4 regions of the Pelagerythrobacter marinus genome follow, and region 2 is predicted to be linked to each of the others. Evidence: riboswitches for the same ligand, from Rfam matches in the RefSeq annotation. Region 2 holds a riboswitch; each other region holds the start of a gene.

Region 1 (2,192 bases), 130 kb from region 2:
TAGAAGAGCGCGCTTTCATCGAAAGCTGCGAGCGGGGCTTCCATTCCGCGCCCGATTGGCTATCACGCTCACGAACCTTTTTGCCTGCCCGACCGCATCGCCCACACGGCTCAGCGGTCGGCGGGATTGTTGTAAGCAATCGAAAGGTTCTGATCCCATGAAACCACATGCATGTTTTCGCATCTCGGTCGACGAGCTCGCGCAGGATCTCGGCAATTATGTCGAACTTGCGAAGACGCGGACGTTCGAGATTTATGATAACGGTGAAGTCGAAGTGATGCTGGTGCGCATTTCTGCAATTCCCGATTGGGACGAGCAGTTGCAGAAGAGCATCCGGACCGACATGATGACGAAGATGGAGCGAGAAGAGTTCATGACCCCGCCTGAGGATCTGAGCCATCTGCCGGACAGCTATGACGATTGGCCGGATGACACAGACTGATCGCCGTGCGCCGGCTGCTCGAAACTACCTTGAAGCGAATGGCCCGCTTAGAGTTTCGAGCCGTTGGAGTTTCGCGCCAGTGAAGCTCTGATTTTGCAAAAGGTTTGTGGTTCAAGCATCGCCCCGAGAACCTCGCGCTCGTCGCGGTCCATTTCTCGAAAGCGAGACAAGAGAGCGATCTCCTGATCGTTGAGCTCGAACAGCCGAGCGTAATACTCCTCTTCTTCGCGCTCGCGCCTGACATCGCTGTGTTGCGGGATGTTCTCGCGTTCCCAGTCCCAGCGATCTTCATACGCGACCTGCGCGTGCTGAACGACAAGAGGCATCCAGAACATCCAATCCGGGATAGCGTCGCCTTCCCGTTCGAATCGAGCCACGCGCTTTTCCGTAGCCCGATCAAATCTGCTGCCTCCGCCGGGTCCAATATAAAGATCACTTTTGACCGCGCATGAAAAAAAGGCTTTCTCCACGTCCTTATGGGACCACTTCAATACGCGGCGCTGTTCGATGAGCCAGGTTCTGGCCTCCAATGGCGTTTCCCACTTTGGTCCGGGCAACATTACCAACTTAAGTCCGCCGTTACAGCACCGATAGTTCTTCCAGCCATCCGTTCTTCAAGCTCCCGAGTGAGCGCGCTGATTGGTCGCTCGACTATGCAAGCTCATGCTTGCCGAACATTCGGGTGAAGTCTAGAGCGTCCAGCGTCGGCGAAATCGCTCGCCGATAGTGCGTGCCGGTAACGGGAACGCAGTGAGGTCTTGCCGGGCCAATTCTGCGGCTGTCCCTGCAACTGTAAGCGGCGAGCGCGTGACATGAGTGGGGTTCGCTCCACGACCACTGGGCGGCGATGTCCGTCTGGGAAGGTATGTCGCGTGCAGTGACCCGTGAGCCAGGAGACCGACCGGTGCGTGTCGCTCTTGCCGGGCTCATGGGATTGGCCGGGCGCGAAACGAATTTCGTCTGGGCGACGAGTAGCGGTTGGAGCCGCATCGGCAGGACCGCCGGGGGATGCACGCGTCCGTCCCCTGGCAGTCTCGTCGACCGCGTTTGCGCGGACGCTCCGGCCAAGTCGCCTGGCGCCCTGGAAATTCGTGTCTATGAAATACGTTCATTTATTGCTTCTGTCTTCCGCATTCCTGACAAGTCCGGCGCTCGCGCAAACGATCGATCCCGATGCCGATCCTGAAACCTCCACGACCTCGATCGTCGTTACCGGGAACCGCGCGACCGATCCCGTGCCGATCGATCAGGTTGGCGGATCGGTCACGATCCTCGACCAGCAGGTCCTCGATCGGCGGCAAGTGCGCGAGGTGTCCGACGTGCTGCGCGACGTCCCGGGTGTCGCGGTCGGGCGGGTTCCCGGCCAGACGCAGATCCGGCTGCGAGGGGCCGAAGCCAATCATACGCTCGTCCTGATCGATGGGATCGAGGTGTCCGACCCCTACGCTGGCGAATTCGATTTCGGAACGCTCATCGCCGACGAGGCGGCGCGGATCGAGGTGCTGCGCGGGCAGCAGAGCGCGATCTACGGATCGGACGCGATCGGCGGCGTCATCCAGTACATCACGCTCGGCGGCCGCGATGCTCCCGGGGCGGCCGCGCGTATCGAAGCCGGTTCGTTCGGCACGCTGAACGGTGCTGCCCGGATCGCCGGATATAGCGGCGATCTCGACTATGCGCTGTCCGCCACGCTCAACACCACCGATGGCACGCCAGGCGCCCGCGGCGGCACGCGCGACCTTGCGAACGA
Region 2 (2,192 bases):
GGCGGCCCGACGATCGACGTGGACGACCTGATGCAGGCCGGCCTGGTGGCCCTGACCGAGTGCGCGCAGAAGCACGATTCGCCCAGCGACGACGGTTTCGCCGCCTATGCCAAGCTGCGCGTGCGCGGGGCGATGGTCGATCTCCTGCGCAGCGCCTCCCCCGACTCGCGCGGGGCGCGCAGCCGCCGGCGGCAGCTCGAGACAACGCGGGCGAAACTGCGCCGCTCGCTCGACCGTGAACCCTCGGCCGCCGAGCTGGCCGAAGCGCTGGAGATGCCGGTGAAGGAATTCCTGCAGTACGAACGCGATCTTGCCGAGACGCGGCTTGCCTCGCTCGACGAATGCTACAGCGAGACCGACGCCGCCTTCGCCTCGGCCGAGCCGGACGCGGAGCGGCAGGTCCTGCAACAGGAAGACCGCGAAAGCCTGGTCGCCGCGCTGTCGGCGCTGGGCGAGCGGCACCAGCTGGTCATCCAGCTCTACTTCGTCGAGGAACTGAACCTGTCGGAAATCGCCGCCGTGCTGGATGTCAGCGTGCCGCGGGTCCACCAGCTCAAGGCCGCCGCGCTGGCGAGGATGCGCAAGGCGATGGAAGCGGCGTAGAGGCCCACCTTCGCGGCCGGGGAAAGATTGACAAGCCCGCGCCGCCGCCGCACTGGTCGGAGCGACGGTTCCGCGCGCGCCCAGGCACGCGCGGCGAAGAGGGAAGCCGGTGCAAGGCCGGCGCTGTGCCCGCAACTGTAAGCGGGGAGCCCCGGGCCACCGCGTCACTGGCCGCCCGCGCTTTCATGCGGGCGCGGCCGGGAAGACGGCCCAGGGCGCCGATCCGCGAGCCAGGAGACCTGCCGTCGCGTCGTTCGTCCGGGGGAGCCGGGTCAGCTCCAGCCGACGGGAAACCGCGTTTCCCGCAGCAGCGACAGCCACCGGCCGGGTTCCCGGCGCCGGGCCCTGCCCGGCGGGCCATGACTGTCCAGGGCCGCGCGGGGGACCGGAATCCCCCTGCCGGGCCACCGCCGGGGAAGTGCAGCCCATGCCATGGATGTCGCGCATCGCCTGCCGCGCCCGGCGCGCCGCGCGGGCGCTGGCCGTGCTGCCCGCGATCGTTCTGGCGGCCTGCGCGGGGCCCCCGGCGCAGGTAGAGCGCCCGTCCGGGCCGCCGCAACGGATCGTCAGCCTCGATTACTGCGCCGACCAGTACGTGCTGCGTTTCGCCGAGCGCGGCGCGATCGCGGCGCTTTCCCCCGATGCGGCCAAGCCCTTTTCCTACATGCGCGCGCAGGCCCGCGGCCTGCCCACGGCGCGCCCGCGCGCGGCGGACATTGCCGCGCTGCGGCCCGATCTGGTCGTGCGCTCCTACGGCGGGGGGGCGGACGTCGTGCCGTTCCTCGCCGATCTCGGCATCCCGGTGGTGCAGATCGGCTTCCCGCAGACCCTGGCCGAGGTGCGCGCGGAAGTGGTCCGCCTGGCCGATGCCCTCGGCGCGCCCGAAGAAGGGCGACGGGTCGCGGCAGCGATGGATCGCCGCCTTGCCGCCCTGCCCCCGCCCGCCGCCGGGCGCGCGCCGGCCGCGCTCTACATGACGCCGGGCGGCGTGACCTCGGGCGAAGGAACGCTGGTTCACGAGGTCCTGCGCGCAGCGGGGCTGGCGAACTTCCAGGACCGGCCGGGGTGGAACGCCCTCCCCCTCGAACGGCTCGCCTACCAGCGGCCCGACGTGATCGCGGCCGCTTTCTACGACGGCGCGACGGGGCAGACCGACCGCTGGAGCGCGGCGCGCCACCCGGTGGCCCGCGCGCAGCTGGCCGAACGCCCGGTCGTCGCGCTCGAAGGCGCCTGGACCAGCTGCGGCGGCTGGTTTCTCGTCGATGCGATCGAGGCGCTCGCCCGGGCCCGAACCGGGGTGAGCGAAGGGGCCACGCGGTGAAGGCGCGCACGAACATTGCCCTCGGCGCCCTCCTTGCCGGGGGGATTTTCCTCGCGCTCCTCCTCGGCTCGGTCGCCCTCGCGCCAGGCGCGGTGCTGGGCGCGCTTGCCCTGGGCGGGGAAGCCGGCGACGTGCTCGTCGTCTGGCAGATCCGCCTGCCGCGCGCGCTGGCGGCGGCCATGGTCGGCGCGGCGCTGGGGATGAGCGGCGCTGCGCTGCAGGGGCTGCTGCGCAATCCGCTGGCCGAACCGGGCATTCTCGGCGTCTC
Region 3 (2,192 bases), 640 kb from region 2:
TTCCTGCCGGCGGATCGCCCGCTCGGTCTCGGCCCGCAGGAAGGCGTCGTAACCCGCCTGGTCGAGCGTGCCCTTGCGGTGCTCGGCGCGGGCCTTGCGGACCGCTTCGGTCTGGGGGAACGAGCCGATCGTCGTGGTCGGCAGCGAGGGAAGGCGCAGGCGCTCGCGCTGGCGCGCCAGCCGCCGCTCCACCGGCAGTGCGCGCCGGGTCCAGTCGGGCGCGACCTCGGCGACCCGCGCGCGCACCGCGGGATCGTTGGTCAGCGCGGAGCCGCGGCGCGCGGCGATGGCATCGGCATTGGCCGCCAGTTCGTCGGCGATGACGTAAGGGCCATGTTCGAGCCCGAGGCGCAGCAGCGCCAGTTCCTCCAGCTTCTGCACCGCGAAGGCGAGCCATTCGGCCACTTGGGGGTCGAGCTCGGTCTCGAGCGCCAGGTCGATCGGCGCGTGGAGCAGCGAGCAGGAAGGGGCAAGCTGGATCTCGCGCCGCGCCCGTGCCGCCGGGCCGAGCCGGTCGAGCAGGGCCGCCAGGTCGCATTTCCACACGTTGCGCCCGTCGATCGCCCCGGCCGAGACGACGAGGTCTTCGCGCGCGCCGTCGAGCACCGGTTCGAGCTGTTCGGGCGCGCGCACCAGATCGAGGTGAAGCCCGTCCACCGGCAGCGACAGGGCCAGTTCGCGGTTGTCCGCCAGCCCGCCGAAATATGTCGCCAGCATGATCCGCGGGCTATCGGGGCCGCACAGCGCGGCATAGGCGGTGCGCAGGGCCGCCCGCGCGCGCTCGTCGAGATCGAGGACCAGCGCCGGCTCGTCGATCTGGACCCATTGCGCGCCGGCCGCGCGCAGCCGCGACAGCAGCTCGCGATAGAGCGGCAGGATCGCGGGCAGCAGGGTGAGCGGATCGAAGCCCGCCTGGTTCGACTTCGCCAGCAGCAGCCAGGTCACCGGGCCGAGCAGCACCGGCCGGGTGCGGTGGCCGAGCGCCAGTGCCTCGGCGAATTCGCCCAGCGGCTTGGCGGCGCAGAGGGTGAAATCCTGGTCCGGCCCGACCTCGGGGACCATGAAGTGATAATTGGTGTCGAACCACTTGGTCATTTCCTGCGCAGGCAGGTCGCCGCCCTGATCGGAACGGGTGCCGCGCGCCATTGCGAAATAGACCGCCAGCGAATCCTGCGGCCCGAGCGCGCGATAGGGCGCGGGGATCGCGCCGAGCATGACGCTGGTGTCGAGCACCTGGTCGTAGAGCGAGAAATCGTTGCTGGGGATCACGTCGATCCCCGCGTCGCGCTGGCGCGCCCAGTTCGCGGCGCGCAGCCTGCGCGCGGTGTCGCGCAGCGCGCCCTCGTCGATCCGGCCGGCCCAGAAGGCTTCCAGCGCCTTCTTGAGCTCGCGGCGCGGGCCGATGCGGGGAAAGCCGAGATTGGCGGTCGTGACAGGCATGAATCGTCTCCTCCGGCCGCGCGCGTAGCCCCGGCCGTTGCTGGTGAAATAAAATCGATCGGTTGGTCGCTGGGGCGCGCGCCGCGTCAGGAAGACCCGGCGCGCCTGGTCATTCGGCCCGGCGGGAGCGTTCGGCCGGGCGGGGCCATCCGGAGGGGCAGGGTCCTGCGTGTCGGCAAGGTCGCGCGAACCGGCAGGGGCGCGATGGGGGAAATCGTCGTGGTCGGCATTGTCCGCGCACCTTTCGCATCGGGGGACGAAGGGCCGGTCGGCGGGCGCGCAGGGGGCGGCGCGGCGCACCCCGGGCAGGGGCGCCGCACCTTGCGCGTCCGCCGGAGGAACCCCCGTCCGGAGAACGTTATCGCGTCGCAGGCAGGTCTCCTGGCTCGCGGGTCGTCGCGCCGGCCCCGGCCTTCCCGGCCCTGCACGGGGCAGGTCCAGTGGCTTGGTGGGGCTGCCGCTCGCCGCTCACAGTTGCGGGGGCAGCGCCGGATTCCATTCGTGGAGGAATGTCACCGGCTTCCCGTCTTAGCCCCACCGCGCGGCACGGGCCGCGGGCGGGGAACCTCGACAGCGCGGACAAGAGCCGACGGGCATCGCCATGTCAAGCGCAATATAAAGAGTTCTTTATGTCTTGATGTCGGCATGTCTTGATGTCGGGTGCGGAACGAAATCGAGGTTGCCACCGCAGCGGGCAGGGCGCACAATCGGCGAATGTCCGAAAGGGATGGCGAAATTCGCCGCGAGGAACG
Region 4 (2,192 bases), 1.4 Mb from region 2:
CCGCCTCGTAATAGACGGCGCTGGCCAGGCAATGCAGCGCGCGGGCGCGGTCGATCGCGCTGCCGCCGCCGATGAAGCTGCGCGCGGCCGGGCCGGCGGTGCGCGCCGCGGCCAGTTCGGCCGCCTCGCCATCGCCGGTGCCGGTGGGGTCGAACACCGCGGCGAGGTCGTCGCGCGCCGACGGCACGACGCGCGGGCTGTCTTCGAGGAAGTAGAACGCCGAACCGGGGAACGAATGGCCGGCGCGTTCGAACGGCATCGGGCGGACGGTTTCTGCCGGCGCGGGCTGGGCCGCGGGCTGGCCGAACGCGTGCCAGTCGTCCGGCGCGGCCATCGCCGGCACGCCCAGCGCCGCGGCGACCGCGAGGATGCGCCGCCCGCGATGCCGCCCGGCCGGGCCGCCGCGCAGCAGGCGCGACCAGGCGCTCGCCGGCTTGCGGCGGGTGCGATCGGTCCTGGCCGGGCCGTGGTGCAAGCTGCGTCCTTTCGGTTGTCCGCCGCCGGGTGCGGGCGCGCCCCGGGCGCGTAGCAGCGCAAATGATGAACTGCGAACGCGCCGTCTCCCCCGTCCCTTGGCGGGACAGGTCGCAAGCGGCGGTTAAGCGGCGTGGCTAGCGAGAGGTTAACGCGCGCCCCGCTTGCCCGGGCCCGACGGCGCGGCTAAGGGCCGCCGCACGTCACGGGTTGTCCGCCCGCCCGCAAGGCGGCGGACCGAAGAGGGAAGGGGGTAGAAGCCCCCGCTGCCCCCGCAACTGTGACCGGGGAGTGCCCGTTCGGCAAGCCACTGGGGAACCGGGCCACCGGCAAACCGGGAAGGCGAAGCGCGGCGCGTCGATCCGGGAGCCAGGAGACCTGCCCGCCGACGGTCGTTCGTGCTGCCGGGCGGGGTGTACCGGAAGCAAGCGGAAGGGGCATGCGCCCCCGTTCCGTCATGGGCGACATTCGTTCGTGACAGGAGTATCCCATGCGTAACCACTTGATTTTCGGCACCAGCATCCTTGCGCTCTCCGCGCCTCTCGCAGCGCAGGACGCAGCCGACCCCTATGGCCAGTTCCGGCCCGAAGAGACCGAGATCACCGTCACCGCCACCGGCACCCGGATCGAGGTGGAGGACACCGGCCAGCCGGTCACCGTGATCGGCCGGGACGAGATCGAAAGCGTCCAGGGCGCCGACCTGACCCGCGTGCTGGAGCGCGTTCCCGGCCTGTCGTTCAGCCGCAACGGCGGCCCCGGCGCGGTGACCGGCGTGCGCCTGCGCGGGGCGGAGGGCGAGCAGCTCCTCGTCATCGTCGACGGGGTGCGCGTGTCCGACCCGGCGGCGCCCGGCGGCGGGTTCGATTTCGGCAACCTGCTCGCCACCAACCTCGGCAAGGTCGAGGTCCTGCGCGGGTCGAACTCCACGATCTGGGGCTCGGACGCGATCGGCGGGGTCCTGGTCGCCAGCACGCGCAGCGAAACCGGGCTGGAGGCGAGCGCCGAGTACGGATCGCGCGATACGCTGACCGGCGCGGTTTCCGGCGGCGTCGGCGGCACGGCCGGGTTCCTCGGCGGATCGGCCAGCTATTACCGCACCGACGGCTTCTCCCAGGCGGCCAGCGGCACCGAGCCCGACGGCTTCGAGCAATGGGCCGTCAACGGCCACGGGCGGCTCTACCTCACCCCCGGGTTCGAGGTCTTCGCACGCGGCCGCTGGGCCGAGGGCGACCTCGATCTCGACGGTTTCCCGCCGCCCGATTACGCGCTGGCCGACACCGAGGATACGCAGCACACGCGCCAGTACTCGGCATCGGCCGGCGCGGTCTACGACGCGGGGCCGCTGTTCGTCAGCGCCGCCTATTCCTTCGCCGATACCGAGCGCGCGAACCGCAGCGAGGGTGTGGACGATCCGACTTTCGCCAGCGACGGCCATTCGGACCGGGTCGAGCTGCGCGGCGAATGGCGCCCGATCGGGCCGCTGCTGGTCAATTTCGGGGCGGAGAACGAGTGGAGCGACTATCGCACGCTGACCGACGACGCGCGGCACAGCACGCGGATCTTCGGCGCCTATGCCCAGCTCGGGATCGAGATGGGGCCGCTTTCGGCCCATGCCGGCGCCCGGCTCGACGATCACGCCCGCTTCGGCAGCGAGACGAGCTTCGGCGCGGACGTCAGCTATGCCCTGGCCGGCGACCTGCGCCTGCGCGCGAGCGTGG

Evidence for each region. Region 2 has a riboswitch for cobalamin ahead of T8T98_RS12295 (ABC transporter substrate-binding protein). Riboswitches for the same ligand answer to the same signal wherever they lie in the genome.
Region 1: linked by a shared signal. The riboswitch ahead of T8T98_RS12900 (TonB-dependent receptor plug domain-containing protein) and the one ahead of T8T98_RS12295 (ABC transporter substrate-binding protein) in region 2 are both predicted to bind cobalamin.
Region 3: linked by a shared signal. The riboswitch ahead of metE (5-methyltetrahydropteroyltriglutamate--homocysteine S-methyltransferase) and the one ahead of T8T98_RS12295 (ABC transporter substrate-binding protein) in region 2 are both predicted to bind cobalamin.
Region 4: linked by a shared signal. The riboswitch ahead of T8T98_RS05075 (TonB-dependent receptor plug domain-containing protein) and the one ahead of T8T98_RS12295 (ABC transporter substrate-binding protein) in region 2 are both predicted to bind cobalamin.

What each region holds. Positions count from the first base shown of each region.
Region 1 is NZ_CP139719.1:2,626,416-2,628,607, reverse strand. It holds gene T8T98_RS12915 (hypothetical protein) at 1-3, shown strand, start outside; gene T8T98_RS12910 (hypothetical protein) at 158-442, shown strand; gene T8T98_RS12905 (hypothetical protein) at 490-972, opposite strand; cobalamin riboswitch at 1,131-1,362, shown strand; gene T8T98_RS12900 (TonB-dependent receptor plug domain-containing protein) at 1,327-2,192, shown strand, end outside.
Region 2 is NZ_CP139719.1:2,498,164-2,500,355, forward strand. It holds gene T8T98_RS12290 (sigma-70 family RNA polymerase sigma factor) at 1-603, shown strand, start outside; cobalamin riboswitch at 652-864, shown strand; gene T8T98_RS12295 (ABC transporter substrate-binding protein) at 1,031-1,924, shown strand; gene T8T98_RS12300 (FecCD family ABC transporter permease) at 1,921-2,192, shown strand, end outside.
Region 3 is NZ_CP139719.1:1,858,945-1,861,136, reverse strand. It holds gene metE (5-methyltetrahydropteroyltriglutamate--homocysteine S-methyltransferase) at 1-1,440, opposite strand, end outside; cobalamin riboswitch at 1,795-2,025, opposite strand; gene T8T98_RS09035 (PilZ domain-containing protein) at 2,155-2,192, shown strand, end outside.
Region 4 is NZ_CP139719.1:1,060,532-1,062,723, forward strand. It holds gene T8T98_RS05070 (cell wall hydrolase) at 1-475, opposite strand, end outside; cobalamin riboswitch at 665-874, shown strand; gene T8T98_RS05075 (TonB-dependent receptor plug domain-containing protein) at 965-2,192, shown strand, end outside.